Regions from separate parts of the Ciceribacter thiooxidans genome, predicted to be linked through region 4. Evidence: riboswitches for the same ligand, from Rfam matches in the RefSeq annotation. Region 4 holds a riboswitch; each other region holds the start of a gene.
What was found. A riboswitch is a leader RNA that binds a small molecule or an ion and turns the genes downstream of it on or off. The one in region 4 is predicted to bind cobalamin.

Region 1 (7,693 bases), 910 kb from region 4:
TCGAAAGTCGCGCCGGACACCGCGTCGACAGATTTGCCGTTGATGATCTGCTGTATTCTCATGGTCGATCGTCTCCTCTCAAGATCGATGGTGAAAACAGGATGACGCGCAGCGCAGCGTCAGATGGGATAGGTTTCGCGCCCGCCATTGACGGTGATCCAACGCAGCTCGGTGAAAGCCTCGACCGCCTGCACGCCGCCGAAGCGACCGTGACCGCTCGCCTTCACACCGCCGAAGGGTGCCTGCGGTTCGTCGGACACGGTCGCACCGTTGATATGGCAGATGCCGGACTCGATCCGTCGCGCGACATCCATTGCCCGTCCGACATCCCGCCCAAAAACGGCAGCGGAAAGCCCGTACTGGCTGTCGTTCGCAATGGTGATCGCTTCGTCGACATCCGCGGCGCGGATGACGATGGCGACCGGCCCGAAGCTCTCGTCGCCGTAGAGGCGCATCGCCGGCGTCACGCCATCAAGCACGGTGGCGTCCATGAAACTGTCGTGGCTCGTTCCGCCGACGAGAAGACGCGCGCCTTTCGAGACAGCATCCTCCACCAGCGCACGAACCCGCTTCACCGCCTCGATACCGATCATCGAGCCGAGCGGGATACCCGGCCGCGACGGATCCCCGGCCTTCAGGTCTCTCGCCCGCTCGACGAAGAGCGCAAGGAATTCCTCGGCGACCGCATCGAGCACGATGATGCGCTCGGTCGCCATGCAGATCTGCCCCTGGTTGAAGAAGGCACCGAAGGCTGCGGCCTCCGCGGCGCGCTCGAGGTCGGCATCATCCAGTACCACCAGGGGCGCCTTACCCCCGAGCTCGAGAAGACAGGGTTTCAGGTGCCGTGCCGCGACTTGCCCCACCAAGCGGCCGATCCGAGTGGACCCCGTGAAGTTGACACGGCGAACGGCGGGGTGGGCGATCAGCGCCTCGACGATCACCGCCGCGTCGGCCGGATCGTTGCTGACGATGTTGACCACGCCCGGCGGAAATCCGGCCTCGCGCATGACGTCACCGATCAGCCAATGCGTTTGCGGACAGAGTTCGGATGTCTTGAACACCACGGTGTTGCCGCAGGCGAGCGGCATGGCGATCGCCCGGAAGCCGAGCGTCACCGGCGCGTTCCAGGGCGCAATCGCAAGGCAGACGCCGGCCGGCTGCCGGACGGCGAGCGACAACCGGCCGGCGACGGCCGACGGCAAAACCGCCCCGGTTACGGCCGTGGTCATCGAGGCGGCGTCGCGGATGATCTCGACGCCGAGCGAGAGATTGAAGTCGCACCAGCTGCAGGTGGCGCCGGTTTCCGCCGTCATTGCGGCAACGAAATCGTCTGCCCGCGCCATCAATATGTCGGCTGCACGTTCGAGCAACGCCCGGCGCTCGCCGGGTCCGGTCTCCGACCAGCGTGGAAAGGCGGCCGCCGCGGCATTCGCGGCCCGCCCGGCATCAACCGTCGACGCCGCAGCAGCGACGCTCGCGACATCGCCGCTCACCGGATTGCGCCGGAGGAAGGTCGCTCCGCCTGCGGCATCCTCGTCGACGTTCCCGATCATCAGCCTGGCTTCGAACATGTCGATCACCCTTGGAAACCCGGATCCAAAACCGTTCTTCAGGGGAATCCGGGCGCAAGCCGGCCAATGCGTCGCCATGCCCACCAAGCCTCCTCCCAAAGGCATCAGAGAAGCTTAGGGGTTGACCATGGAGTTGAGAATGCGATTTTCTGGCGACAACATGTGGATTTCCGGTGCTTGTTCGAAAAGGCGGGACACGTGCGATCCGGAGCCGCGATGACCGACAGACACACCATTCACCGCAAACTGCGCTGTAATCCGCTTCTCCCGGCCCTGGCACGACGGTCGATGCGCCTCCCCGCGCCGCCTTACGAGCACTTCGCACATCTCCTCGTTCTTTCGACTGGGTTATGGCGATTGCGTTCACCGGCGCGCGATGATCTCGTCATCGGTCCCGCCGTGGCAATCCTGCCGCCAGACAACGATCTTTCCCTGCTCGTCGAGGCGGGCAGCGCCGGCCATCTTCTCGGTCTTGCGGACGCGCATCTGGCAGAGACTGTTGACGATCATCCTGAAGGCCACGGCCTCCGGCTTCTGCTGTCGCAGGAGATCATTCGGCAAGACATCGAACGCGCGGAAATCGAGGCTCTCGCTCCGCTGCTCCGGGGTCTTTCCGAGGAACTCGAGCGGGAGCACCCATCCGTGATGGCGTCCAACGCCTTTCTGCAGCTTCTTCTGCTGAGGATCTGGCGCCTCACCGGCGCTGATGACCTCCCGTTCGCCAGACCTGCGAAGACAGGCGACATTCTCCAGCGCTTTCGCCATCTCGTCGAAAGTCACTTCGAGGAACAGCGACCGATCCGATTCTACGCCGAACAGCTCGGCATCACTGCAGATCGACTGCATTCGCTCTGCAGCAAGGCTCTCGGCAGGACACCGATCGAGCTCGTCCACGAACGCACGATCCGCGAAGCAAAGATCAAGCTCGAACGCTCTCCGCGAACCATCCACGGAATCGCAGAAAGCCTCGGCTTCCGCGATCCGACCTACTTCAGTCACTTTTTCAAGCGAAAAACCGGCCTGTCTCCCGCCGCGTACCGGCGGAGCATTGTCGCAAGCGACGGCAGGATGGCACAGGAAGAACCGGCAACCTATGCCGACTGGCCATGACCGATCCGGCACAGTGGATCATGGTCGCAAACTCCCGGAAACAGGATCGCTACACAGCCGAATTCTTCACCGTGGTGAAGACGCAGTACACGCTTGCCTGAGAAGGTACGGCCGGGGGCAACCTCCCCCGGCCTCTGCACAAGCGATCGAGGCGATGTCAGCCCTTGGTGATCACGATGAGGGTCGTGAAGATTACCGGCACGGCGGTCAAGGCCGGCAGGATGATTGCCGGATAGCCGAAATAGGCGATGGCGAGAAGCCAGACCAAAACCAGGTTGAGGATGAAGAGAAGCTTGGCCGTGGTCGGTCCGGTAAAGGCTTCCCTGAGCATCCATCCGAAGACTGGAACACTGTAGACCATTCTTGCGAGCATAACGGATTTCCTTTCCTCACCGGCGACAGCCTTGATTTTCGTCAACCCCCTAGACGCCGTGGAAAGACGCCGCAATGCGGCATTTTGGCCCGCATCCGTTTCCAGCCGATTGCGCGCGCTCGTGTCATCGACTATCACCAGTTGGTCTGCACGAAAGAAGCCCGTGGTTGCGGCCGCATCGGTCCATCCCGCGTCGCTAATCGAACTGCAGATTTATTCAAAACCAGCGATGGTTCCACCCGACGAATACGAAGCGGTGGATGAAAAGGGAATACGGTGAGGATTACCCATCAGGGGCCGAAACCGTAGCTGCCCCCGCAACTGTGAGCGGAGAGCGACGTCCAGCGTGCCATTGGCCGGAAACGGTTGATAAGGCGGACCGAGCCGGGACCCGCGAGCCAGGAGACCTGCCATCGCTTCGGCCACGATTTCCGTGGCGTCTCAAGCAATTCCGCGCGGTGGGCGCGGAGGAAAGGCAATAGAATGCATATTGAAGTTGGAATTATCGATCCGGTTCGTATCGCCCTTGCGAACGCAGCCGCCCTCAGCGTCGTCGCATCCCAGCTGCCGGCCGTCGTGCGCAACCCGCTGGTCGTGCCGAAGGCCCTCGTTTCGGCCGTGGTGTTTTCCGCCCTGATGCAGGCCTGGCACCTGCCGGTCGGTCCGTCCGAACTGCACCTGATCGGCGCGACCACCATCTACATGCTCTTCGGTTTCGCGCCGGCCATGCTCGGCTTCGCGCTCGGCCTCGTCCTGCAGGCTTTCCTGTTCGAACCGGGCGACATCCCGCATCTCGGCGTCAACGCGCTCTCCCTGATGGTACCGATGATCGCAGTCCATTACAGCTTCGGCCGCCGGCTCTTCGACGCCCGGCTCCGGGACCGTTTCAACCTCGGCAAGGTGCTGCGCATCGACGCCGTCTATTACGCGGGCGTCTCGGCGATGGTCGGCTTCTGGCTGATGATCTCCAACGACGCGGTCGCCTTCAGCGACTGGGCTACCTGGGTCGCCGCGTATTTCCCGGTCTTCCTGGTCGAAGCCTTCATCACCTTCACCGCTGTGTCGGTGATCAAGGGCTTCCGCGCCAACGAACTGGTCTCGCGCATGACAGAGGTCGATCGCCTGACCTTCGCCTGAGACCGGCGGGCGGCTGTCGCTGTCACAAACCGAGAAGGCGCATGGTCGTCGGGCCATGCGCTTTTTCTTTTGATAAGAGCCGGCCAAAGCGCCTTGGCTTTCCTTCCGCGGAAGGCCTCGCTTGACAAAACCGGGTGGAAAACTAAGGGTCCGGCGAGGACGACCGGCGTCCGTTCCATGATTTCAGAAGGGCGAGGCCATTGCGCATTCTCTCCGAAGCCTACTTCCCCGAACTGCCGAACTACTATCGTGGCAAGGTTCGTGAAAACTATGATCTTCCGGATGGCCGGCGCATCATCATTTCCACCGATCGGTTGAGCGCCTTCGACCGCATTCTCACCTGCGTTCCCTACAAGGGACAGGTGCTGACGCAGACGGCCCGTTACTGGTTTGAGCAGACGAAGGATATCTGTCCGAACCACGTGCTGGATTACCCCGACCCGAACGTCGTCGTCGGCAAGAAGCTCGACATCCTTCCGGTCGAGATCGTCGTGCGGGGATACCTCGCGGGAACGACGGGCACCTCCATCCTGACGCTCTACAAGGCCGGTCAGCGGGAGATGTACGGAATCCGGCTGCCGGACGGCATGCGCGACAACCAGGTCCTGCCGCAGGCGATCATCACCCCGACGAGCAAGGCTTTCGACGGCGGCCATGACGAGCCGCTGACGCCGGAGCAGATCGTCTCGACCGGGCTTTTGACGCAGAAGCAGTGGGACACGCTTTCGGATTACGCGCTGGCGCTTTTCGCCCGCGGGCAGAAGCTCGCTGCCGAACGGGGGCTCATCCTCGTCGACACCAAGTACGAGTTCGGCACAGACAAGGACGGCACCATCATCCTCGCCGACGAGATCCACACGCCGGACAGCAGCCGCTACTGGATTGCCGCGAGCTATCCCGAGCATTTCGAAAAGGGCGAACGTCCGGCGAGCTTCGACAAGGACTTCGTCCGGTCATGGGTCGCCGAACGCTGCGATCCCTACAAGGACGAAATTCCGGAGATTCCGGCGAAACTGGTCGAGGACACCTCCGCGGTTTATATAAAGGCGTATGAGGCAATCACCGGCGAAACGTTCGTTCCGGACGACAGCGGAGAAACACCGCTGGCAAGGGTCCGCGCAAATCTCGGTCGCTACTTTCCACGGAGCTGAGTGAAGCCTTGGCGATCGCGCCGAAAGAGGAAGGGCTCCCGTCGGGCAAAGGACCGGCTGCCACGCGCGCCGCGCGCAAGCCACGGCGCCCGGCGGCCGAGACGCGCGAGGACATCCTCAACAAGGCCGAGGAACTGTTCCGCACCAAAGGCTTCACGAATGTCGCGATGGCGGATGTCGCCGCAGCACTCGGAATGTCGCCGGCAAACGTGTTCAAGCACTTCCATTCGAAGGCGCATCTCGTCGACGCCATTTCGGTCCGCCACCTCGAGGCGATGATCGAGCGGCTCGCCCGGCCCGACGACCACAAGGCGCCGCCCGAGCGCCTCCTCCTCTTCGTCGAACGGTTGATGGAAAGCCACCTGCGGGATCTGCAGAAGAGTCCGCACATCTTCGAGATGATTGTCTTTTCCGCCGGCCAGGAACTGCCCTGCGCCGAGCAGTACCGCGAGATGCTGATCGACGACATTGCCCAGATCATCGATGCGGGCATCGAAAGCGGCGTCTACCACGTGAAGGACAGCCGCAAGACCGCCGAAGTTGCGGCCATGGCACTGGCCTGCGTCCTCCACCCGGTATTGATCGCAAAGGAGAAGGCCGACATATTGGCAACACGTTGCCGTGAAGTTGTGGCTCTGATCGATACCGCACTGCAAAATCCGCTTGCAAAGTGACGATACCACTATTACGTCACTTTGCATCGCCTCCGTCCAGCGACGTGAGGACGACGTGGAATTATGCCGTCGCCATCCCCTTGTTCGGGATGGACATGGCCTATAAAAATTGACGCCTGCTAATTTAGTCGGCCCTGCCGATCCTCCCGTGCACGCCTTTTTTTCGGAAAGAACCGATGTCCAGACGTTTTCTGCTGCCTTCTCTTTTCCTGCTCGTCACCGCGGCGCTTACAGGCTGCAATGACTCCGGCGAACAAAAGGCCGGGCCGGGTGCGGGTGCCGAGCGGCCGCCGTCGCCGGTCAGCGTCGTCATCATGAAGAAGGCCGAACAGCCGCTGACGACCGTCCTGCCGGGCCGCGCCGACGCCTTCCAGACAGCCGCGATCCGTCCGCGCGTGAGCGGCGTCATCAAGGAAATCGCCTTCCGGGAAGGCAGCGAGGTCAAGCAGGGCGATCTTCTCTACAAGATTGAAGACGATACCTACCGTGCCGAAGTCGCGCAGGCGAAGGCGAGCCTTGCCAAGGCCGAGGCGAGCGTTCCGAGCGCCGAAGCGAACCTCGCCCGCTATGAGCGGCTGGTCGGAAGCGGCGCAACCCAGATCGAATTCGAAAACGCCAAGGTGACGCTTCTTCAGGCCCAGGCCGACGTCGCCCAGGCGAAGGCCGCCCTCAACGCCGCCGAAATCAACCTCGACCTTACCGAGATCGAGGCGCCGTTCGAAGGCGTGACGAGCGCCTCCGCATTCTCGATCGGCAACGTGGTAACCGCCAACCAGGCGGACACGCTGATGACCCTTCGCCGGCTGGACCCGATCTATATCGAACTCACCGAATCGAGCGCCAACCTGCTGAGGCTGCGTGAAGCGATCGAGGCAGGCCGGGTGAGCCAGGAAGGCGGCACGATCGCCGACATCCGGCTGACGCTCGAAGACGGCACGCAGTATCCGCTGGTCGGCAAGCTCGACATGTCGGAAATGGCCGTTAGCGAAACCACCGGCACGTTCTCGATCCGCGCACTCTTCGACAATCCCGACAAGCTTATCCTGCCCGGCATGTATGTCCGCGCAACGGTGGTCGTCGGCAAGGAGAGCGGTTATCTCATTCCCCAGCGTGCCGCGACCCGCAATGCCCGCGGCGAAGTGACGGCAAAGTTCGTCAACGCCCAAAGCATCGTCGAGACGCGAACCTTTGCCCATAGCCAGGTTTCCGGCAACAACTGGCTGGTTTCGGAAGGAATAAGCGACGGTGACAAGCTGATCGTCGACGGCTTCCAGTGGATCGGTGACGGCGCACCCGTCCAACCGGTCGAGGCGACCGTCGACGAACAGGGACTTGTCGTCGAAAAGAACCCGGCGCCTGCCGGCGCTCCGGCGGCCAAGCCATGAACGCGCGACAGCCAGGACAAACAGGCGTTAAGGGGTAACCAATGGCCAAGTTCTTCATCCGTCGCCCGGTCTTTGCTTGGGTGATCGCGATCATCATCATGCTCGGCGGTGCGTTGGCGATTTCGACTCTCTCGATCGCGCAGTATCCCGAGATCGCCCCGACGACGGTGCGTATCGAGGCCCATTACAGCGGCGCGAGCGCGGAGACCGTCGAGAAGTCGGTGACCTCGATCATCGAGGACGGCATGACCGGTCTCGACGACCTTACCTACATGACCTCGACCTCGAGCAC
Region 2 (7,693 bases), 120 kb from region 4:
CGGGGCCGCAGGCGGTGACGGACGGCTTGAGCCGTGTTTCGATCTCGTCGAGCACGGCGCGGGTCCGCATCCATGCTTCGGGGCACGTCACCTCGCCCGCAACAAGCCTTGCGGCGAGCAGCTCGATGCGTTCGACCGTGTCGCCCTTGGTGCGCCAGGGCTGGTCGTCGACCTCGGCAAGGATCGCCGGCCGCGGTCCGGTCCACGGATCGGACATCACGCAGTCGAGCGGATCGAAGACGGCATGCCTGTGCGAAAAATCCCCCTCTGGCCTGCCGGCCATCTCCCCCACACGGGGGGAGAGCAACCGTGGCTCCCCTTGGCGCTCGACGGAAGAGTCGGGCGCAAGCGGAAGCCCCTCCCCCTTGTGGGGAGGGGTTGGGGAGGGGTCTTCTCTTTCAAGTATATCCTTGGCGATCGCCCGCTGAAGGCTCTGGTCGCCACCTTCGCCGAGGCCCCGCGGCACGCGGGCCAGAGCGACGGTCAGGTCGGTCAGGAGCCGGCCTTCCGGCGCCAGGCCGAAAATGTGCAGCCCGTCGCGGATCTGCATCTCCTTGAGGTCGCAGAGATAGGCGTCGAGCTTTTCGAGCGCGCTTTCCTCGGCCTCGCCCTTGGCAATCCCGGCATCCTCATCGAGGCCGATGTCGGCGACGAGATCGAGGATCTGCTTCTTCAGCAGCTTCAGGCGGCGCGGATCTCCGCCGGCGGCCTCGTAATACTCGTCGACCAGGGCCTCAAGGTCCTTCAGCGGACCATAGCTTTCCGCACGCGTCAGCGGCGGCGTCAGGTGGTCGATGATGACGGCCGAGGTTCGCCGCTTCGCCTGCGTACCCTCGCCGGGATCGTTGACGATGAAGGGATAGAGATGCGGCAAGGGTCCGAACACCGCCTCCGGATAGCAGGTCTCGGAAAGTGCCAGCGCCTTGCCCGGCAGCCATTCAAGGTTGCCGTGCTTGCCCATATGGATCACCGCATGGGCGTCGAAGACCGTCCTCAGATGCGCGTAGAAGGCAAGATAGCCGTGCGGTGGCACGAGGTCCGGAGAGTGATAGCTCTCCTTCGGATCGATGTTGTAACCGCGGGCGGGCTGGATACCGACGAGCAGATTGCCGAACCGCGACAGCGGCAGCGCGAACCGCCCGTCGACGAAGAAGGGATCGTTCTCCGGCGCGCCCCAGCGGGCCGCGACCTCGTCCTGAATCACTTTCGGAAGCTTTTCGAAGAAGGCCTTGTACCGGTTCAGGGAAATGGTTTCGCGAATTTCCCGACCGTCATTCGCGGCGTTCGTCGGTCCTGCCATCAGATGCGTCATCAGGGCGTCGCCGTTCTCCGGCACTTGGCCGACGGCGTAGCCGGTCTTCTCCATCGCCCGCAGCACCTCGATCGTCCCGGCCGGGGTGTCGAGGCCGACGCCGTTGCCGAGACGGCCGTCGCGGTTCGGGTAGTTCGCCATGATGAGCGCCACACGCCGTTCGTCGGCCGGCGCATGCCTGAGACGCGCCCAGCGCGCAGAGAGCGCCGCGACGAAGGCCGTCCGCCCTGGTTCCGGTTCGTGGGTGACGATGTTCGCCTCGACGCGTTCGTCGAAGCGGGCCGCCGACTTGAACGAGACGGCGCGGGCAAGCACCCGTCCGTCGACCTCGGGCAGTGCCACGTTCATCGCGAGATCACGCGCCGAAAGGCCCTGGCTGGAGGCCTGCCATGCATCCTTCGCGGACGCCGAAAAGATCGCCTGCAGGACGACGGCTCCGCCTTCATCAAGGACGGTCGCCCGGCGCTCGGCGCCCGGCGCGGAAACAGCAAAGCCCGTCGCATTGATGACCACGGCGGGCGGCGCCTCGGCAAAGATCGCGCGCAGCGTATCGACCGAGACGGCATCCTTGAGGCTCGAGACGAAGACCGGCAATGCGGCGAGCCCTTCGGCCTCCAAGGCGTCGATCAGGGCCTCCACCGGCTTCGTCTCGCCGCTCTGGACGAGCGCTCGGTAGAAGCAGACGGCGACGACGGGCAGCGAATGCTCGTCGGTGCTCGGCCCCTCATCCGCCCTTCGGGCACCTTCTCCCCGCACGCGGGAGAAGGAGACGCCGACGTCACCCCTTGTCCCTTCTCCCCGTCCGACGGGGAGAAGGTGCCGGCAGGCGGATGAGGGGCAATCTTCGACGCCTCTTTCCATTCCTCCACGCCAATCACGCCACGGCCCGGCCACCAGATGCCGGCTTTCAGCAGCGGCCGCGCCGGCTCGGGCCTCTCGGTCCCGGCGACGAGTGCTTCGGCATAGGCGACCACACCGCCGGCATTGGCATCGCCGCCCTCGATCAGATAGGCCCAGAGCGATGCGAGGTCCCCCGCCGGCAGGTTGGAAAAACTCGAAAGCCCCTCGTCCGGCTTGTCGTCGCCCGGAAGCACGGCGATCATCGCGCCCGATCGTTGTGCCGCCGCATGCAGGGCTTCCAGTGCATACTGGAAATAGCTGGCACCGCCGAGCGCCCGAACCACGATCAGCCGCGCATGGCGTGCGGTCCGCTCGACATAGGTGTCGACCGACATCGGATGTTTCAGCGCCATCAGGCTCGCGAGACGCCACTTCGGACCGGCCTCGCCGCGCGCCCGCACCGCCGCGGCGATCGCGGAAAGCTCAGTATCGGCCGCCGTCAGGAAGATGATGTCACCGGCGCTCTGGCCGAGATCGATCGCTTCCTCGCCGTCGCTGATCGAGCCTTTCTGGGCTAGGAGAAGATGCATGGCCGTGTCGCTTCCCCAAGAGTTCGCGCCGAGGCGTATCGCGTCGACAACACCTCCCTCTGGCCTGCCGGCCATCTCCCCCTCAAGGGGGAGATCGGAAGCCGACAAGTCGAGCTGCCCGAAAAACCCTTCTAACCTGTTCTCCGAGCAACCGCCCCGCTTCAGCGCTGACGGAACGACCGGGCGTCTCCGCATGGTGATCTCCCCCTTGAGGGGGAGATGGCCGGCAGGCCAGAGGGGGGTAATCGAGATATTCATGAGCTCAATCGATCCTCAGGCCGCCTTCTCGACCGCCTCGACCACCGCCGCAAAATCCCATTCGTGCAGGCCGATGACGACGAGGCGGGTTTCGCGCTTCTCGCCGGCCGCCCAGGGACGGTCGAAATAGGTGTCGATCCGCGAGCCGACCGCCTGGATGACGAGCCGCATCGGCTTGCCGGGCACGTCGACAAAGCCCTTGAGACGCAGGATGTCGTGGGTTTCGATGACGGCCCTCAGCCGTTCGACGAAGGCGGCCGGATCGGCGATCGCCGGAAGCCTCAGCGCAAAGCTCTCGAACTCGTCGTGGTCGTGGTGATGCAGGTGGTCGTGCCCCTCACCTGAGGCGTGCGCTGCCTCGTGCTCAAGCTCGTGGTGCGACCTGCGGTTTTCGATATCGGCTTCCGAACCGGCGCCGAGGCCGAGGAGCACGATCGCGGGAACTTCGCCGTTCCTCGCCTCGACCAGCGTCGGCTTGCGGTTGATGCGTCCCGCAACCTCGGAGCGGACTGCCGCGATCCCCTCGCCGTCCAGCAGATCGGTCTTGTTGAGGACGATCAGGTCGGCGCAGGTGAGCTGGTCCTCGAAGAGTTCTTCGAGCGGGCTGTCGTGGTCGAGCGAGGCATCCTGCTCGCGCATGGCGTCGACCCGGTCGTGATCGTCGGCGAAACGACCGGCCGCCACCGCGGCACTGTCGACCACGGTCACCACGCCGTCGACGGTGACGCGGGTGCGGATGTCCGGCCAGTTGAAGGCGGCGACCAGCGGCTGCGGCAGGGCGAGGCCGGAGGTCTCGATGACGATGTGGTCCGGCCGCTCCTCACGTTCGAGCAGTTTCTGCATGGTCGGCACGAAATCGTCGGCCACCGTGCAGCAGATGCAGCCATTGGTAAGCTCGATGATGTCGTCCTCGGTGCAATTGTCGGCACCGCAGCCCTTCAGCACCTCACCATCGACGCCGAGGTCGCCGAATTCGTTGATGATGAGCGCGATCTTCTTGCCGTTGGCGTTCATCAGCATGTTGCGGATGATCGTCGTCTTTCCGGCGCCGAGGAAGCCGGTGATGACGGTTGCCGGGATCTTCTGCTGCAGCATGGTTCAACCCTTCATTTTCAGCGGCAGTCCCGCCGCGACGAAATAGACTTCGGTCGCGACCGACGCGACCATCTGGTGGAGCCGCCCGGCATGGTCGCGGAATTCGCGCGCCATGCGGTTTTCCGGCACGATGCCGAGCCCGACCTCGTTCGACACGAGGATGAGCCGCGCCTGAAGCGTCGGCAGGACCGCGACGAGGCGCGCGCTTTCGGCGGCGACATCGCGTTCGTCCAGCATCAGGTTCGTGACCCAGAGCGTCAGGCAGTCGACGAGCACCACACGGCCCGGCGCATCAATGCGCCGGAGAACGCCGGCAAGGTCGACCGGCTCCTCATGGGTCGTCCAGAGCCCACCGCGGCTTTCGCGATGCAGGGCTATGCGTTCGCGCATTTCGTCATCGAAGGCGCGTCCGGTCGCGACATAATGGCGTTCGAGCCCGCTCACCTCGGCAAGCGTCTCCGCATGCCGTGACTTGCCCGAACGGGCACCGCCGAGCACGAAGACGCAATGGCCGTCAGCCGCGCTCAAGGACGGACCTCCGCAGCAGAGCGCCGGAAAGATGGACACGGGAAGAGGCCGGGCGCGCGGCCCGGCAGAAAGGATATGGAAATGCGGGATCGCACGATCCCGCCGTCACAAGATGTCGCCACGACAACCTCCGTGCTGGCAACGGGGATTTTCCCCAGGATGGGCTTTCAAAGCCCGGCACGGGTGGCAGGTCTCCTGGCTCGCGGTTGAGGCGCCTTGCGCCAACGGGTCTCTCTCGCCTTCCCGAAGCTTCGAGGCGACACGAAGGGCGGACGATTCGTAGAAATAGAGGCGTCCCGGCCCCGGCTGTTCGTGTCGCCACTCCAGTGGCTTTTCCGGTTTCGCCGAAGAACCCGCCGTCCGCTCCTTGCGGACCCGTCACGGATATTCCGGCTCGCCGGATGAAGGACCCTCACCGCTCTACAGTCGCGGGGTCGGCTGCGATTGGCAGGCCCGGCTTGGGTCCCCACCGTCGCATTCCCTTTTGCGTTCCGCTCCGTATCGACGGCGCGGAAACCATCCGAATGAAAAACGCTTAGGCGCAAGCGAAGGTGAAGTCAATTCGAACGGGAGGGCGGCAAGCCGTCCCTCAGCCCATCACTGAAGCGCCGACGGCATGCTCAGCGCGAAGAGCGAGCGGATGCGCGCGGCGACCGCTTCGGCAAGCGCCTCCGCCTCGAAATCCGGGTTTTCCGTTCCGCTCGTAACCGGGAAGGTCGCGCTCGCGACCGGAGAACCGTCGATGACCGAGACAGCGGTCACCGTGACTGTTGCCTCGCTGCGGCGGTTGAGCGGCGAAATGTCCGGCCGGTAGGAACCGATCCGCACCGAGAGCACCACCGGTGGCGCCTCCGGCCGCGGCACGGTCGCAGCGATCGCCGCGGCAATACGGCTGTCGGTGCCGACGATCACCGCCTTCGGCACACGGATATCGGCGAGTACCGTCAGGTCGCGGACGTCATAGACCTTGCGCGGCGTAAAGGCCCCCGCCCCCGCGATACTGCACGACGACAGCAGCGCGGAAAGGAGAAGGGCGATGGCGGCATGGCAGAACCGCAGAAGCATGACAGGCTGATCCGATCCCGATTCGGTCGAAAGAGCCTGTCACCGTTATGGTTAGCGCCGCGTTAAGCGGCAGCCCGCACGGCCCGGAACAGGCGCGCCGCAGCGTCCATCTCCTCGAAGCGCTTGGCCCGGCGGGCCTGCGCCTCCTCGTCGACGCCCCAATGCTCCTCCGTCCAGTCTTCGTCGAGATGGGCGAGCGCCCAGATCTCGGGGACGGAAAGAAAGCCTTCGGCGAAGGCGAGCGCCAGGATCGCCGAACCGGTCAGCGTCGTCACGACGTGCAGCGCCGCGAGTTCGAACGGCGTCCGGTAGGCGCCGAGCGCCGAAGCGAAGGCATCGATTGCCGCCTGTGGCTGCGCCTGATGCACGATGCCGGCGGCGAGAACGAAGCGGGCGCCGTGGGAGGAAGCCACCCAGTCGATCACCCGTCCCCACTGCCGCGCCTGCCGTTCGACGAGTTCCTGCGGCGATTCCGCGTGGTAGCAGAGCAGGTCGTTGCCGGCGTAGCGCACAATATCCTCGAACACGGCATCGACCTGATCGGCGACAGCGTCGATCGCGGTATTGGCAAGCCGGGTCGTCGGCATCGTCGCCGGATCGATCGTCTCGCCCTGTGCGCGCCACTCCGAAGCGACCAGTTCGGCAGCCTCGGCCGTCGGCAGCCGCAGCGCACGTTTCGCCGGCGTCTTCACGCCGCGTCCGTCGAGCAGGACGGCGACGCCGTCATCCTCGCTCCGCGTGTCGACTTCAGTGTAGAAGCGCTTGGCCTGCGGCCGCTGCATCTGGATCTGTGCGCGGCGCACCGGGTCCGGGTCGCTCGGCTCGGGGCCGAAATCGCTGAGAAGGTCACGCATCGACGGCTCCTTTCATGATATGAGCCAGGAGGTCGGCCGGGCGATCGACGACGGCGTCGGCGCCGGCAAGCAGCAGCGCGGCGGTCGTCGAATAGCCCCAGGAGACACCGATCGCCCGGGCGCCGGCGGCCTTGCCCATCTGCATGTCGTAGATCGCGTCGCCGATGACGACCGCATCCCGCGCATCCATGCCGGTTTCGCGGCAGCACTCCAGGACCATGGCCGGATTGGGTTTCGACGGACAGTCGTCCGCCGTCCGTGAAACGACGAAATGGGGCTTCAACCCATGGGTTTCAAGCACGCCGTCGAGGCCGCGGCGGGACTTGCCGGTCACCGCCCCGATCAAAAGGTCGTCCCGGCGAACCATCGCCGCGATCACCTCGGCAATCCCGTCATAGAGCGGCTCCTCGAAGCCCAGCTCGGCACGCACCTCGGCGAAAACCGCCTTGTAGTAGAGTGCCATCGCCCCCGCCTCGTGGTCGACATCCGGCTTGCCCTGCATGGTGGCGATCGCGAGATCGAGGCTCAGGCCGATGATCGCCTTCGTGCGTTCGACATCCGGCGCGGCGTGGCCGAAGTGAAGGAAGGTGCGCGTCATCACCGCATGGATGAGGCCGACACTGTCGACGAGCGTACCGTCGCAATCGAAGAGAACGAGTTTCATTCCTCGTCCCTCGCTCCATCGGCCTCGTCGAAGCCGAGCAGGTTCCAGCTCTGCACCATGTGCGGCGGCAGCGGCGCCGTCACCTTCAGCCGCCCGCCGGAAGGATGCGGAATGTCGATGGAGCGCGCATGGAGATGCAGCCGCTTCTGGACGCCGCCCGGAAAATCCCAGTTCGGATCGTCGATGAAGTATTTCGGATCGCCGATGATCGGGTGCCCCATATAGAGCGCATGGACGCGAAGCTGATGGGTGCGCCCCGTATAGGGCTCCATCTCCAGCCAGGCGAGGTTCTGCGCGGCCGTGTCGATCACCCGGTAATAGGAGACGGCGTGGTCTGCCCCCTCCTCGCCGTGTTTGGCGACGCGCATGCGGTCACCGTCCGGAGTCTGCTCCTTGACGAGCCAGGTTGAAATCTTGTCTTCGTGCTTGCGCGGCACGCCCTTGACCAGCGACCAGTAGATCTTGTGGGTGTCGCGCTCGCGGAAGG
Region 3 (7,693 bases), on a different replicon from region 4:
CGCCGGAGGAAGGCATCGTCCGGAGAAGCCAGTCGGTTCCGCGCCCCTTGAAGGAGCGGATCGGGTTCAGCGTCTCCACCTTCGCGTGAAGGGCAAGCCCAAGTTCGGCATCGGCTGCGGCATGCCGCACGAGCGGTGTGTCGAGAAAGACCGGGTCGATGGCGTCATAGGCGGAGAGGATGCCGGCGACGCCGGGGCGATGTTGCAAATCAGTCATGCGGGCAGCATAGCTGTCCGAAACGGGAAGATTCCTCAAACATGATCGGTCAAATGGATAGTCTACCCAGAAGGCGCGCAACTTCGAGCGGATCACCCGAACATGTCACCGCCGTCGATCGGGAAATTCTGGCAATCCTGCAGGAGGATGCCCGTGCCACCATCGAGGACATTGCGGTCCGCACCGGGCTTTCACCGTCCTCGGCACAGAGGCGCCTTCAGCGGCTGCGGGAAAACAAGGTCATTCTCGGCGACGTCTCGATCGTCGACCCGAGGAAGGTCGGATTAGGCGTTACCCTTCTTGTCGAGCTCGAGCTCGAGCGGGATCGGCCGGAACTCATGGCAAACCTTCACCAATGGATCGCGAAGACCCCCGAGGTCCAGGAAGCCTGGTGCATCACCGGCCGTGGCGACTACACGCTCGTCGTCGTCTGCGGATCGATCGACGATTTCGATACGCTCGCCGAGCGGCTGGTGAACGAGAACCCAAATGTTCGCAAGTTCACCACCCATGTCGTGCTGAAGACGTTGAAACGCGGGCTCGCCGTCCCGTTGCCGTGAACGGAGATCACGCGACCCGCGGCGTCTCTCCCGCCAGCACCGCCCGGAAGAGGTCGGCATCCACATTGGCGCCACTGAGGATGATCCCGATCCTCTTCCCTCGCACGGTCTTGCGCTCCTGGAGGACGGCGGCGAGCGGCGCGGCACCGGCCCCCTCGGCGAGGTTATGGGTGGTGAGATAGATGAGGCGCATGGCTTCGGCCACCTCATCGTCCGTGACGGCGACGATGCGGGACGCTCCGTTCGCGTAAACCGCAAACGCTTCCTCCACGGGCACGCGAACCGCCATGCCGTCGGCGAAGGTCAACGCCGTCTCCGTCTCGATCAGTCGTCCCGCTTCGAAGGAAAGCTTCGCGGCCGGCGCATGGGCGGATACGACGCCGATCACCTCGGTATTCAGGCCGAGTACATCGCGCGCGGCGATGACGCCGCAGATACCGGAACCGCAACCGATCGGGACATAGACCGCATCGAGATCGGGCACGGCCGTGAAGAACTCCAGGGCGTAGCTCGCGACGCCGCGGACGATCTCCTCGTGGAAGGGCGGCACAAGAAGATGCCCCGTTTCGGCAGCAAGCCGCCGTGCTTCGGTTCGTGCCTCGTCGAAATCGCGGCCGAATTCGATGACCTCACCGCCCCATGCGCGCATGGCTGCGTTCTTCTCAACGGAATTGCCGTGCGGCACGACGATCCGCACTTCGAGGCCGCAGGCCCGCGCTGCACGCGCCTGGCTCTGGCCGTGATTGCCACGCGTAGCGGTGACGATTCCCCGGGTCTCCGGGAATGCGCGGCGGAGCCAGTCCAGAAAGGTGATGCCGCCCCGAACCTTGAACGCACCCGCCGGCGTGTGATTTTCGTGTTTCACCCAGACAGTCGCCCCGACCTCGCTTGAAAGCTGCGGCCACGCATATTGCGGCGTAGGCGGCATATGGCGATGGACGAGCGCGGCTGCCTCTTCGAGGTCCTTGCGGGTAAACTGCTTCATGTGTCGCTCCGTTTCTGTCCGTGACCGCAAGACTGGCATGCCCGGACGGGTGACGCTTTCAGATTCCTGACGTAAAAGGTCTCTGGACCTGATTAAGGATGGATGAGGGTATGGAAGGCACCGCGACCTTGAAGACCGAGCCGACGCGGCGAGTGACGGTCGGACGCTGGTCGGCGGAGTTGCTGCCGCGCCAACCCTACGAGGCCCGCTACACGGCAGACCGCGCTCTGCTCGGCTTTGCCTTCGACAGCCAGAAGGGCGTGCATGCCTATGCCGGCGATCGCATCCGGCCGTTTCGCGCGACACCGAACGGTCTTGCCTATGTGCCGGAGGGCTGCGACGTCTACTCGCGGTCGCCTGCGGGCGGAGAGTATCTTGCCGTGAAAGGCTTTGATCTCGACGAGGCTGTCGACGTGCCCTTCAGCGATCGCATGGATCCAGCCGCGATTGCGGCCGCGCATGCGATGAGAGGCCTGCTTCTCGCCGTTCCGGTTGCCGAACCCGTGCGTTGCGAAGCGTTGATGAACGTTCTGATCGAGCGGCTTTCCTGCCAAATGCAGTCCCGTCAGTCGTCAAGGGGCGGCGCACGATGGATGACCGCGCAGCGTCGGCAGCGGGTCGACGAGATTATCGAGGCCCGTCTCGACCGAATGCTGACGGTGCAGGACCTCGCCGATGAGCTCGGCCTTTCCGCCGGCTTCTTTTCCCGAACCTTCAGGCAAGCCACCGGCCGCTCGCCTCACGCCTATATTCTCGACCGGCGGATCGCGCGGGCCCGGGCGCTGATTGCCGCCGGGGCCGAGGATTTGAGCGCAGTCGCACTGGTGTCCGGCTTTTCCTCCCATGCGCACCTCACGACTGTGCTTCGACAGAAGCTCGGCGTCAGCCCCAGTGCACTGCGCGCGAACCTCTTCCGGGGTGGCCTTTGAAGAGCCACGCGGTCGCGCCGGCTGTAACGTCCTCGGCTTTCTCACTGCTCGCGTCGCCACCTGCCCCTTCCCGTGTCAGGTCAGGATGAACCAAAGATGCACTTGTGAGCTTGCTTGCCGGAGGGGCGAGTACGAACCTCGACCTCCCGGCAGACTTCGTCGGGTGCGGTGCAGTTAGTTTCTGGCTCCCAATGCGAGGCGGCAAGCCAGACCTGCAAGAACTGTCGCGAGAAGATACTGCGGCAGCTTCCTGAATCGGACCAGACTCGTGACGCGCCTGCGGATATGCCCGCTCAAAAGGACAACCGAACCATTTACGATGAGGCCTATTCCATTCAGCACGGTAGCGAGGACCAGCATTTGGACAGTAAGCGATCCTGCCTCTGGGCGCACAAACTGAGGGAACAACGCCAAGACAAAGAGGGCCATTTTCGGATTTAGAAGATTTGTTGCCAGACCTTCGCCGAGGATCCGCTTCATTGAAAATCGCTTTAAGGCCGACTCAGGAGAGAAATGTGCGCCCTCGGAACGAATGGTTTTCCACGCGAGGTACATCAAATAGGCGCACCCGGCCCAACGAACGACCTCGTATGCCGTCGGAACTGCGACAAAAAGCTGTGAAAGTCCCAACGCTGCTGCGAGGGCATGGCAATATGTGCCGAGTGCTATACCGGCATAGGTCAGGAATCCCGCAGCTCGCCCCTGGCTTAAGCTGCGTGACGCAATGAGAAGCATGTCGGGTCCGGGCGTGGCGGTCAGCACGACGCACGCGAGGGCAAAAAGTATGATAGTGGAGAAATCCGGCATATCGTTTCCCTTCGAGTTGGCCGGAATTCCGATCTACCAAGATTCGTGAGGATGACAAGTCGCGAATAGTCGGTTCTCTGACATCATTCGATGGGCGTCCCCTATGTCCTCCGTAAACGATCGCTTATGGCGGCCAGGGAAAGCACGAGAAGCCGGAACGTAGAGCAGTCTCTTTGCGTCGGATCAAAGATCCGCGGCATTTTTCCTTCTGAAGCGCCCACGTTCCACCCACGATGGCCGCGGCATCCGTTGCCTGAAGGCAACGCGCAGGTTACAGCCGTCTCGACAACTAACGGAACTCGGTGAAATTCCGAGACGGTCCCGCCGCTGTAACCAGATACGAGTCTCAGGAGGCTTTGTCCGCCACTGTCCGGTCCCGGACGGGAAGGTGCCTGAACCCGGCCATGCTGGAAGTCAGAAGACGAGTTGATCCGCAACCGAAATCCGCCCGATGGCAAAGGGTGGAATGATCGGCGTCACGTGGAGGACCCGTATGTCTGCAGAAATGAGCCTCGCCTCGGGGCAACAACCAATCCCGTCTTTTGAAACCCTCGCCTCCTTGCGAAAGGCGCTAAGCCAGCTTCCGCAAGGTGACACGCGAGCCGCAGAGGCCGCCGCCGCCCGCGAGGGCATGCTGACCAAGCCACCCGGAAGCCTCGGGCGGCTCGAGCAGACCGTCGCCTGGCTTGCCCGCTGGCAAGGTCGCTACCCGCCGGCCATGGACCGGCCGCAAACCTGCGTCTTCGCCGGCAATCACGGTATCGCCGAGGCAGGCGTCTCCGCCTATCCGCCGGTCGTCACCGAGCAGATGGTCCTCAACTTCGAGAGAGGCGGCGCTGCGATCAACCAGTTGAGTGCCGAGCTGGGAGCCAGCATGACGGTCATTCCCCTGGACCTTGCCCGACCGGTCAAAAACTTCCTGCACGCGCCCGCCATGACGGAAAGCGAGTTCCTGAAAGCGTTCAACGCGGGAATGCACGCCGTTCGGCCGGATGCCAGCATCCTGTGCCCCGGAGAGATGGGCATCGGAAACACGACGTCGGCTTCGGCTCTGTGCCTTGCGCTCCTCGGCGGCCCTGCCGTCGAATGGTGTGGCCGCGGCTCAGGCGTCTCCGATGACGTCCTAAAACGAAAGGCCGAGATCATTTCCGAGGCTGTCGAACGTCATCGGGAATCCATCGATGACGGTCTGGATGCCCTGCGGATACTCGGTGGACGTGAGATCGCCGCCATGGCCGGGGCCATTCTCGCCGCGCGTCTGCTCTCGATCCCGGTCATGCTCGACGGATTCATATGCTCCGCCGCCGCCCTTGCCCTGTATTGCAGCGGCGTCGACCCTCTTGCGCATTGTATGGTGGGACATGCGTCCATGGAGCCGGGCCACCGGCGACTTCTCGCCCACCTCGGCCTCAGACCGCTTCTCGATCTCGACCTCAGGCTTGGGGAAGGAACCGGCGCGGTGCTGGGCGCGATTCTCGCGAAAGCCGCCCTACGATGCCACCTCGGCATGGCCACTTTCGCCGAGGCCGGCGTGGACAGCGGCGCAGCCTGATAGGCGGCGCAGAGGCCGGGCCGTCACCGGCATTCACCTGGAACTCATAGACGCCCGGGGAAGGATGAGGACATTCCTCCTCAGGCGTCTAGTTTCTACTATCTCGCGAGGAAGGCCTCGATGCCTTCCGCGGCTTCCGCGCTTTCCCACCGGTCCGCGAGCAATTCGGCGGTCCGCTCGGAAAGTCCCGAGAGGCTATGGCCGCCGAGTTCCAGGCAAAGCGCCTTTGCCGCTGCGACCGCCCCCGGCCGCGTTTTCAGGATCTCCGCGATTTCAGCCTCGACACAGGCATCCAGTTGTTCTGCTTCCGTCACGGTGGAGACGAGGCCGCATCTCAGGGCGAAAGTGGCATCGAACGGTTTGGCCGTGAAAAAAAACTGCCGGGCGTAGCCCTCGCCGGTACGGCGAACGACGAAGGGGCCGATGGTGGCCGGGATGAGCCCGAGGCGGGTCTCGGTGAGGGCAAAACGGGCGGTTCCCACCGAAATGACGATGTCGCAGACTGCCATCAGCCCAATACCGCCGCCATAGGCGTTCCCGTGAACCCGGCCGATCAGCGGTTTCGGCAGGGCATCGAGTGCCGAAAACATGGCCGAAAGCGCCCGGCTTTCCTGCATCTTTCCGGCACGGTCCTTGTCCCGCTGCTCCCGCATCCAGCCGAGATCGCCGCCGGCGCAGAAACTTGCCCCGTTGCCGGCGAGCACGACGGAGCGGACACTCTCATCCGCGCCGAGGATGTCTGCGGCTTTCGTGAGTTCGGCGATCATCCGGGCGTTCAAAGCATTGTGCTTGTCGGGACGGTTCAGCGTCAGGCGCGCGATGCCACGCTCGTCGGTGTCGATCAGGATCGTTTCGAATTCCGTCATGCGTTCCTCCCGGAAAGACGCCCGATCCGCTCCTTGATGAAAGCCTCGGCGCGTTTCAGTTTCTCCGGATCGATCCCGGTTTCAAACCCGCGACGTTCGAGCAAGTCCAAAAGCGGTCCGGTTGCGACATTGCCTTTGGCGCCCGGCGCATAAGGGCAGCCGCCGAGCCCACCAACCGCGGAATCGAAGGTCCGCAGTCCGCGATCAAGGGCGGCTTCGACATTGGCGAGCGCACGATCGCCGGTGTCGTGGAAATGCCCCGCCAGTTGCTGGACCGGCACCGACCGCAGGACCTCGTCCAGCATGGCGGATACTGTGTCCGGCGTGCCCGCGCCGATCGTGTCGCCGAGCGAGATCTCGCGACAGCCGAGCCCGACCAGACGCTCCGCAACCAGACGAACAGCCTCTGGCACGACGGAACCCTCATAGGGGCAGGCGACGACGCAGGAGACGTAGCCGCGCACCGGAACGCCGGCCACTTTTGCCGCCTCCATGACAGGCGCAAAACGCTCAAAGCTCTCGGCGATGGAACAGTTGATATTCCTCTGGCTGAAGGTTTCGGAGGCAGAGGCGAAGACCGCAACTTCGTCGACCTTTGCGGCAAGCGCCGCCTCCAGCCCTTTGAGGTTCGGCGTCAGCGCGCTGTAGACCACGCCCGGCTGGCGCACGATGCCGGCCAGCACCTCGGCAGCGTCCGCAAGCTGCGGCACCCATTTCGGCGAGACGAAGCTCGTGACCTCGATCTTGCGAAAGCCGGCTTCCGAGAGATAGTCGACCAACGTGATCTTGTCGGCGACCGGAATGATCTCCCTCTCGTTCTGCAGGCCGTCGCGCGGACCGACTTCGTAGACCGTGACGAATTCAGCCATCCACCGCGCCCTCCGTCATCCGGATGAGCACGGCGCCGCCCTCCGCCTGCCCGCCCTCGGTGCAGAAGACGGCGTCGACGAGGCCGTCGCGCGGGCTCCTCAGCGTATATTCCATCTTCATCGCCTCCATGACGACGAGCCGGTCACCGGCCTTCACGGCAACACCTGCCTCGACGTCGACCAATCGGACGACGCCCGTCATCGGCGCCAGGATTTCGCCGGAGTGGTGGTGCACCGCGTCCTCCCCTTCCAGCAGATCCGGTCTCTCGAAGTCATAAGTCTCGCCATCGAGCAGAACCGAGATGTACTGCCGGCCGCCGGAGGCGTCTACGGCAACATGGGCGTTGATCCCGGCACTTCCGTTCTCTCGCACCAGACGGGCCGAAAAGTCCCGACCATTGAAGGCGAAATCTTCGAACAGCACGTCCTCTGCGCCGCCGGAGAGCCTAACTTGCCCGCTTCCGAGGACGAGACGCCGCTCGATCACTTCTTCGCCTGCATGCGACGTCACGCGATGACTGGCCTCGCCCCAGAGCCGGAAGCCGCAATGAGGCCCGGCAACGTCGACATCCGAACCGGTAAGCGCTGCGATCAGGATGGCCTCTTCCGAAAGCCGCGGTATGGCGGTGAGGCGCTCCAGATTGCGATCGATCAGCCCGGTGTCCATACGTCCCTGCCGGAAGGTCTCGTCCCTGCAAAGCGCGCGCAGAAAGTCTCGGTTGCTGGTGAGTCCGGTAACGTGTGTGCCATCGAGCGCTTTCTTCAGCCGGTCGATCGCCTCGTCGCGCGACCGGCCATGGGCAATCACCTTGGCGATCATCGGATCGTAATAGGGCGACACCCGGTCGCCCGAGCGAACGCCCGCGTCGATGCGGATGCCCTCGCCGCCTCCAAATTCCAGGTGATCG
Region 4 (7,693 bases):
GTCGAAGCGTTTCGACGGCATGGTGAAACGCTTCTTCCAGCGCTGCGAACTTCGTCGATTGCCAGTGGAAGTAGTCGCCGACGAACCGGCTGGAGAGCCAGAGACTGCCGCGGCGGCGCGGCAGTTCCCAGCCGAGCAACCCGTCAGTCTCCGCCTTCTTGAACATGCGCTTCAGGTTCGTCGAGGAAACGGAATAGCTCTCGCCGAGCTCCGACAGTGTGGTCGGCCCGACGAAGGTCTTTTCAGCCGCTGATTCGTATTCGTCGATGCGCGAGATCAGGTCGTGGAGGACAATGCCGCCGAGATCGGACCACAGAAAATGGCCGATCGTCTCCGGCGGGTCGCGCCAGTCCGGATGTTCGACGAGCTTGGCGGCCGCATACGGCTGAGCGATGCGGAAGATGCGCGGGTCGGCTGTCGTGATCGCCTCGCGGTTGCCGCCGTCCAGGCGGTCGAGGCAGGCCATGTGCGCCGTGAACCAGCTGATCATGCCGACATTGCTGGGCTCCGTCGCCTCGAGCACGCGAACGCGACGGTCCGGCACACCGGGCACATCGCGCAGGAATTTGTACGCGACGAGTTCCGCCAGGTAGGCGGTTGCGGTGTTGCGGCTTGCAGCGCCGACTTTCATCACGACTTCCACGAAGCGCGTCGCGGTGAGGCCGGAGAGCGGATCGTTCTCGGTGCGCTGCAGGTTCAGTGCGTAGAGCGATTGCGTCATCAGCCATTTGCGGTGGCTTGCCTTCAGCCGCGAAAGTCGCGGCGTGCGCAGGTGGATGCCGATCAGATGGTCTGCGATCTGTTTTTCGATCGCAGGGAAGAGCGGATGGCTAACGATTTCGGCACGGGTAAGGGTTCGCATGGGGATGCTCGAAAACAAAATCAGCGCGTCATCAGAAAAAGGGTGGGCCGTACCTTGCGTCGGGGACGCGCCGTCAGGCCCGGAGAAGGTCATCTTCTCCTCCTAAGAGATTTATAGATCCTTTGTATGTCAACGTTTTTCTCGGCCGAGAGAAAAATGTGGACCGATGGTGCGCCCTCAGGATGCCGGCGCCGAGAGGCGTTCGACCTGCTCGGGGAAGAAGCGCTTGGTGCTGAAGCCTTCGCCGAACATCATATCGTGCTGCAGATAGCGGTAGTCACGGACGATCGGGTCCAGTTTCTCGCCGGACTTCGACCAGTCGGTGATGGCGCCGCCGGTCCGCTCGACCAGCTGGTGGCGATCGATCGCGTCGTACCGCTCGTGCACGGCGCCTAAAATGCCGGTGTAGAAGGGGTGTTCATAGCCGGCGAGCTTCACCACGTGATAAGAGAGGAAGGCGGGGCTGATGGAGCCGATGTCCTTCTGCACGCCCTTCTTCGAGGACCAGACGACCAGCGGCGTTTCGTGTTCGCGCTTCATGACGTCGACCGGAGCCGAGCGGGATGCGACCTGATCGGCCATGTAGCCGCTCTCGGGATAGACGGTGCCGAGCGGCGGCAGATGATCGCCGAAGATGACGATGATCGTTTCACGCCGGCGCTTCTTTGCCCAGTCCATCAGCATCTTCAGGCTCTGATCGGCTTCGCGGACGCCCTGGGCGTAGGTCGCGAGCGACTGCGTGCTGGCCGGAGAGAGGGTCGGACCATCGATCGTAACGGTGTTCTTGGCGTAGCGGTGCGGCTCGTAAGGGCCGTGGCCCTGCAAGGTCACGCCGAAGAAGAAGAAGGGTTTCTGCGTGCGATCGGCCGTACGCATGACCTCCTTGGTGAAGGCTTCGTCGGAGGCAAAGATGCCGCGCTTGTCCATCACCGGCATGTTTTCTTCCGACAGGAAGCTCTCGAAGCCGAAGGACTCGTAGACGTTTGTGCGGTTCCAGAACCAGCCCTGGAAGGGATGGAACGACTTGGCGACGTAGCCCTTGGAGCGGAAGAAGGTGGCGAGCGACGGGACCGGACCGCGGATATACTGCTGGTATGGGATGCTGCCATAAGGCAGGAACGCATTGGAGAAACCCGTCAGCGCCTCGAACTCGACATTGGCCGTCATGCCCCGAACTCGGGCGAGAAGATATTGCCAGAGGCATTCTTGCGGATCGTCGGCATCGGGTCCGGCGAAAGCCGGACGGTGCCGAGCCGTGTCGGGTCCCAGAGCGACTCGCTCATCAGCATGATGACGTCAGGATGTTCACCGGCATTCGCCGCAGCGAGCGGAGCGCCTTGCGGGATGGCGTCGATCGCCTGCGCGCCGTAGCCTTCCGGCGCGGTGACGTTCGCCATCGGCAGGTTGAAGGCAAAGGCGAGCAGGAAGCCGTTGTGCAGATAGTTCTCACGCTGGTCCCACATCATGGGAATGATGTTCAGGCGGTCGCGCAGCGGCGAGTATTCGGCGTAGTCCATCAGCGAGAGGAAGCCACCGATGAGCGGCAGGCCGACCAGCAGGCGGAAGAGCTTTGCCGGACGGGAGAGCGACGGGAACCGGCGCCAGGCGAAAAACCACAGATAGACGAGGGCGACGAGGGCTGCGACCAGGCAGCAGCCGATCGCAACGGCGAGGTAGGGCCGTGCCGCCACCATGACCGGCAGCAGCTGCAGGATCTGGCGACCGAACAGCATGTCGCTCGGATAGAGCGGATCGGACAGGAAGAGCTGTTTCTGTGCCGATATGAAAGCGGGAATGACCGCGAGCGGCACCAGCACCAGCGCCGACTGGTAGGCACGGCCGAGAAGCGCGTCGGTCGCCGCAAAGAGCAGGAAGAGGATGCCGACCGCTGCCGGACCCGGGCGGTCGGTGGCGATCAGGAAGCGCAGGGCTTCATGGAGATTGCCGCGGGCGATCCATTCCGTCGTGAGAACCGTCAGGACGGCGAGAAACAGAAGATTGCCGAGGCGAACCGCCGCCCAGGCATAACCGTCCCGCCGGTTCGCCTTGGCAGCGACGGACGCAACGGCCCCTTCGGGCGTGATGGAAATAGCCGGATCGGAAACGATCTCAACCAAGGCACTCTCCAGAATCTGATGGCATGTCGGAAAACTGTCGCTCCTCTGTCACATAACTGTCATGAACGCCAGATGAACCGGCCGTTCATCGGAAAGTTCCATGCTGTTTTCCGCAACGGATCGAACCATGCGACGTTGCGGCTGGGTCCGGCTCGCGCTAAACGAGAGGTATGAGCGACACCATGACCCGCCCCGACACTCTTCGTATCGCAATTGCGCAGTTCAATCCGACTGTCGGCGACGTCGCCGGCAATCTCGCCAAGGCCCGTGAGGTGCGCGGCCAGGCGGCCGCCGCCGGCGCCGATCTGGTGCTCTTCACCGAACTCTTTATTTCCGGCTATCCGCCGGAAGACCTTGTTCTGAAAAGAGCTTTCCTCAGGAACTGCCTCGCGGCGGTGGAGCAGCTCGCGGCCGACACCGCAGATGGCGGGCCGGGGGTGGTCATCGGCTTTCCGCGGCAGGGAGAAAGCGGTCGGCACAATTCGGTCGCCGTCCTCGACCGGGGAAAGGTCATCGCGACCCGCGACAAGATCGACTTGCCGAACTACGGCGAATTCGACGAAAAGCGCGTCTTCACCGCCGGCGAGATGCCGGGGCCGGTGAATTTTCGGGGAATTCGCATTGGTATCCCGGTTTGCGAGGATATCTGGGGCGATCTCGGCGTCTGCGAGACGCTCGCCGAAGCAGGGGCGGAAATCCTCCTCGTGCCGAACGGCTCGCCCTATTACAGGGCGAAGATCGACGTGCGTTACCAGATTGCCCTGAAGCAGGTGATCGAGTGCGGGCTGCCGCTCGTCTACGCCAATCAGGTGGGCGGGCAGGACGAACTCGTCTTCGACGGCGCGAGCTTTGCCTTCAACGCCGACAAGTCACTCGCTTTCCAGATGAACCAGTTCGAGGCCGAGCTTCTGGTCACGACCTGGAAGCGCAGTGGCGATGGCTGGCGTTGCGAGGAACGGCCGATCGCCCACGTGCCGGAGAACGAGGAGGCGGATTACCGCGCCTGCATGCTCGGCCTGCGCGACTACGTCAACAAGAACGGTTTCAAGAGCGTGGTGATCGGCCTTTCGGGCGGCATCGATTCGGCGCTCTGCGCGGCGATTGCCGTCGATGCGCTCGGCGCCGAGCGGGTGCGGACGGTCATGCTGCCTTACCGCTACACCTCGGAAAGCTCGTTCTCGGATGCCGCGGCTTGCGCCAAGGCGCTCGGCTGCCATTACGACATCGTACCCATCGGTGAGCCGGTCGACGCTTTCATCTCCGCGCTCTCCGAACTCTTCGAGGGAACGGAACCGGGCGTCACGGAGGAGAACCTGCAGGCGCGCACCCGCGGCACGATCCTCATGGCGATCTCCAACAAGTTCGGCGCCATGGTCGTTACGACCGGCAACAAGTCGGAAATGTCGGTCGGCTACGCGACGCTCTACGGCGACATGAACGGCGGCTTCAATCCGGTCAAGGACCTCTACAAGATGCAGGTCTACGCGCTTTCTGGCTGGCGCAACAAGAACGTGCCGCTGGGCGCGCTTGGCCCCGCCGGCGAGGTCATACCGGCCAACATCATTTCCAAGGCTCCGTCGGCGGAGCTGCGGCCGAACCAGACCGACCAGGATTCGCTGCCGCCCTATCCGGCGCTGGACGACATCCTCGAATGCCTCGTCGAGCAGGAGATGTCGGTGGAGGAGATCGTCGCGCGCGGCCACGACGTTGCGACCGTACACAGGATCGAGCATCTGCTCTATCTGGCAGAGTACAAGCGCCGGCAGTCGGCGCCCGGTGTAAAGATCACCCGCAAGAACTTCGGCCGCGACCGGCGCTACCCGATCACCAACCGGTTCCGGGACCGCTGATCACGCCGATCCCAGCAAGGAGGCGAGCATGCGCAGTTCCGTCGAGATCTTCGACTGCAAAAGCCGCACCTCGCGGGTCGTCTGGCAGACGGAGGCGCTGGTCGAGGCGCCGAACTGGACCCCGGACGGTGCGCACCTTGTGATCAACGGCGACGGCCTGATCTACCGGCTGCCGGTCGATGGAAGCGCGCCGCCGGAGCCGATCGAGACGGGCTTTGCCGTCGGTTGCAACAATGATCACGGTCTTTCTCCCGACGGCACGACGCTCGCGATTTCCGACAAGACAGAGCACGGCAAATCCTGCATCTACCTCCTGCCGGCCACCGGCGGCGTGCCGCGGCAGGTGACCGCGCGGCTGCCGTCCTACTGGCACGGCTGGTCGCCCGACGGGCGGCATCTCGCCTATTGCGGAATCCGCAACGATGAATTCGGCATCTACACGATCTCCGTCGACGGGGGCGAGGAGCGGGAGCTGATCCGTGGCGGCGGGCACAACGATGGTCCCGACTATTCGCCCGACGGACAATGGATCTACTTCAACTCCGACCGCAGCGGGCTGATGCAGATCTGGAAGATCCGGCCCGATGGCACTGGTCTCGACCAGGTGACTGATGACGGCTTCGCCAACTGGTTTCCGCATCCCGCACCGAAGGGCGACGGGCTGATCTTTCTCTCCTATCGCAGCGACGTCGAAGGTCACCCGCGGGACAAGCAAGTATCGATACGGCGGAAGGACGTCGCGACGGGAGAGGTGGAGACACTCCTCAACCTCTTCGGCGGGCAGGGCTCGCTGAACGTGCCGAGCTGGTCTCCCGACGGCGATGCTTTCGCCTATGTTCGCTATTTCCCCGTCGAGTAAAACCGGATTGCACGCCGTTGGTCTTGCCACGGGCGGCGAACTGTGAACAATCGGCAGCGTCAGGTGCCCGCAGGCAAGGCGGGAGAATCGGGAATCCGGTGACAGTCCGGAACGTGCCCAACGCTGTGTGGCGGATGCCTGTCGCAAGGAACCGGTCTTCCGGTTCGCGTCACTGGCTTTTTGGCCGGGAAGGCGGCGACGGGCAGCGGAAGCCGAGTCAGAAGACCGGCCTGGCAAGATAGACTTGGCCCGCGCGGACGGCGGGCGGTCCTTTGCATTGTTGGGGATTTGACGATGCCGGACGAGCCGATGGACCATATGGTTCGGGTCGGCGCCTTCTCCGTTGAGGAGCGCGCTGCCATTTACAAAGCCATAGAAACCCGCCGCGACGTGCGCGACCAGTTCCTGCCGGACCCTCTGCCGGACGATCTCGTCTGGCGCCTGCTGTCGGCCGCGCACCATGCGCCGTCGGTGGGCTTCATGCAGCCGTGGAATTTCATTCTCGTGCGCGATGCCGAGCGGCGGGAGGAGATCTGGCGCGCCTTCAGCCGTGCCAACGACGAGGCGGCGGAGATGTTTTCGGGCAAGAAGCGTGGCGACTATCGTGCGCTGAAGCTCGAGGGTATCCGCAAGGCACCGCTCGGTATCTGCGTGACGTGCGATCCGACGCGCGGTGGTCCGGTCGTGCTCGGCCGAACGCACAATTTCAGCATGGACCGCTATTCGACGGTGTGTGCGATCCAGAACCTGTGGCTTGCGGCGCGCGCCGAAGGCGTCGGAGTCGGCTGGGTCAGCATTTTCCACGAGGACGAGCTGAAACGGATTCTCGCGATTCCGGAACATGTCGAGGTGATCGGCTGGTTCTGTCTCGGATATGTCGACACACTCTACGGAGAGCCCGAACTGGCGGTGAAGGGTTGGCGGAAGCGCCTGCCGCTCGAGGATCTGGTTTTTTCCGAAATCTGGCAGGATCGGCCGGTCGGCTGAGATCCGGCGGATAGCTGCGGGTATCCGCGCTCTACTGCTGGACCGGCTGCGGACCGGAGAGCGCCGGATGCCTGAGATCGATGCCGCTCGTCTCGCTCGGGAGGAAGACCGGGCCGACCTGTCGCACCTTCTTCTCCGCGGGATCATAGGGTCGCTCAACCGGTAACGACGGCTCCGCCTTCTCGGGAGCCGGCTTGCCGGCCGTCTTCAGGTCGATGACAGAGGAGTTGTAGTCCGGCACGTTTGCGCCGGCCGCCTGCGTCTTCATTCTGCGATAGAATTCGGTGAGGTTGCAGGTGCAGGAGGGTTGGTCGCCCTTGCGGCGGCTCTGGTAGGCGAATGCTGTCGGCGACTGCCGGTAGGGCCTGCCGGTCGTGGTCGAAATCATCTCGCCGCTTTCGGGCTCGGTGACCGACCGGAAATAGAGTTCGGTCTCGATGCCGGGGCACATCTGCCGGCATAGCTCGGCATCGCGCCGGAAGGTAAGCGGCGTGGTGTTCGACGAGATCGGGAAGAAGGCGCCGTCGCAGGTGCGCACGCAGAGCGTCTGCAGATTGCCCGCACCGTTCCGCCAACCGCCCGTCGGCAAGCCGTCCGGACCGAGGCGCGGCGCCACCATGTCGAGATAGGGTGTGCGGGGCGGTTCGGCGGGCGTGACATCGGCCTTCACAGGCTCTTCGTCGCAGTGGTTGGCCTCCATCAGGTCGAGAATCCGCTGACGGACCTCGTTCGGCTGCGTCGCACCGTTTCGCGCGGCATCGCGCCTGTCGACAAGCTGTTGCTTGTCCTCCTCCAGCCGCTTGATCTCGGCGGAAAGCGTTGCGCATTCTGGACGGTTCATCGCCGTATAATCAATGACGCTCGGAGAGCCGCAATGCAGGTCGAAAAAACGCTGGCGAGCCTTGCGGATCTGGAAGTTCTGCCTCGCGATCGCGCTGGAGAAGCGTCGCATCGCGGCGGTATCGCTCACCACTTCCGGCTCGCTTGCGAGGCTTGCCCGCAATCTGTCGCAGGTCAT

Region 1: linked by a shared signal. The riboswitch ahead of H4I97_RS01695 (energy-coupling factor ABC transporter permease) and the one ahead of bluB (5,6-dimethylbenzimidazole synthase) in region 4 are both predicted to bind cobalamin.
Region 2: linked by a shared signal. The riboswitch ahead of cobU (bifunctional adenosylcobinamide kinase/adenosylcobinamide-phosphate guanylyltransferase) and the one ahead of bluB (5,6-dimethylbenzimidazole synthase) in region 4 are both predicted to bind cobalamin.
Region 3: linked by a shared signal. The riboswitch ahead of cobT (nicotinate-nucleotide--dimethylbenzimidazole phosphoribosyltransferase) and the one ahead of bluB (5,6-dimethylbenzimidazole synthase) in region 4 are both predicted to bind cobalamin.

What each region holds. Positions count from the first base shown of each region.
Region 1 covers NZ_CP059896.1:368,771-376,463, reverse strand. The annotation lists gene H4I97_RS01715 (aldehyde dehydrogenase) at 1-62, opposite strand, end outside; gene H4I97_RS01710 (aldehyde dehydrogenase) at 120-1,571, opposite strand; gene H4I97_RS01705 (helix-turn-helix transcriptional regulator) at 1,788-2,681, shown strand; gene H4I97_RS01700 (hypothetical protein) at 2,839-3,054, opposite strand; cobalamin riboswitch at 3,268-3,483, shown strand; gene H4I97_RS01695 (energy-coupling factor ABC transporter permease) at 3,538-4,191, shown strand; gene H4I97_RS01690 (phosphoribosylaminoimidazolesuccinocarboxamide synthase) at 4,392-5,342, shown strand; gene H4I97_RS01685 (TetR/AcrR family transcriptional regulator) at 5,357-6,016, shown strand; gene H4I97_RS01680 (efflux RND transporter periplasmic adaptor subunit) at 6,193-7,401, shown strand; gene H4I97_RS01675 (efflux RND transporter permease subunit) at 7,443-7,693, shown strand, end outside.
Region 2 covers NZ_CP059896.1:1,397,946-1,405,638, reverse strand. The annotation lists gene cobN (cobaltochelatase subunit CobN) at 1-2,068, opposite strand, end outside; gene cobW (cobalamin biosynthesis protein CobW) at 3,016-4,095, opposite strand; gene cobU (bifunctional adenosylcobinamide kinase/adenosylcobinamide-phosphate guanylyltransferase) at 4,099-4,623, opposite strand; cobalamin riboswitch at 4,792-5,159, opposite strand; gene H4I97_RS06560 (hypothetical protein) at 5,221-5,688, opposite strand; gene H4I97_RS06555 (ATP12 family chaperone protein) at 5,751-6,542, opposite strand; gene H4I97_RS06550 (HAD-IA family hydrolase) at 6,535-7,206, opposite strand; gene H4I97_RS06545 (RluA family pseudouridine synthase) at 7,203-7,693, opposite strand, start outside.
Region 3 covers NZ_CP059897.1:292,872-300,564, forward strand. The annotation lists gene H4I97_RS19355 (threonine ammonia-lyase) at 1-217, opposite strand, end outside; gene H4I97_RS19360 (Lrp/AsnC family transcriptional regulator) at 271-777, shown strand; gene H4I97_RS19365 (threonine dehydratase) at 785-1,762, opposite strand; gene H4I97_RS19370 (helix-turn-helix domain-containing protein) at 1,873-2,691, shown strand; gene H4I97_RS19375 (LysE family translocator) at 2,866-3,498, opposite strand; cobalamin riboswitch at 3,793-3,921, shown strand; gene cobT (nicotinate-nucleotide--dimethylbenzimidazole phosphoribosyltransferase) at 3,992-5,050, shown strand; gene H4I97_RS19385 (crotonase/enoyl-CoA hydratase family protein) at 5,149-5,916, opposite strand; gene H4I97_RS19390 (hydroxymethylglutaryl-CoA lyase) at 5,913-6,785, opposite strand; gene H4I97_RS19395 (acetyl/propionyl/methylcrotonyl-CoA carboxylase subunit alpha) at 6,778-7,693, opposite strand, start outside.
Region 4 covers NZ_CP059896.1:1,278,980-1,286,672, forward strand. The annotation lists gene H4I97_RS05990 (hypothetical protein) at 1-862, opposite strand, end outside; partial or broken gene H4I97_RS05995 (LTA synthase family protein) at 1,040-2,856, opposite strand; gene H4I97_RS06000 (NAD+ synthase) at 3,162-4,829, shown strand; gene H4I97_RS06005 (TolB family protein) at 4,858-5,688, shown strand; cobalamin riboswitch at 5,733-5,936, shown strand; gene bluB (5,6-dimethylbenzimidazole synthase) at 5,983-6,675, shown strand; gene H4I97_RS06015 (DUF2865 domain-containing protein) at 6,707-7,693, opposite strand, start outside.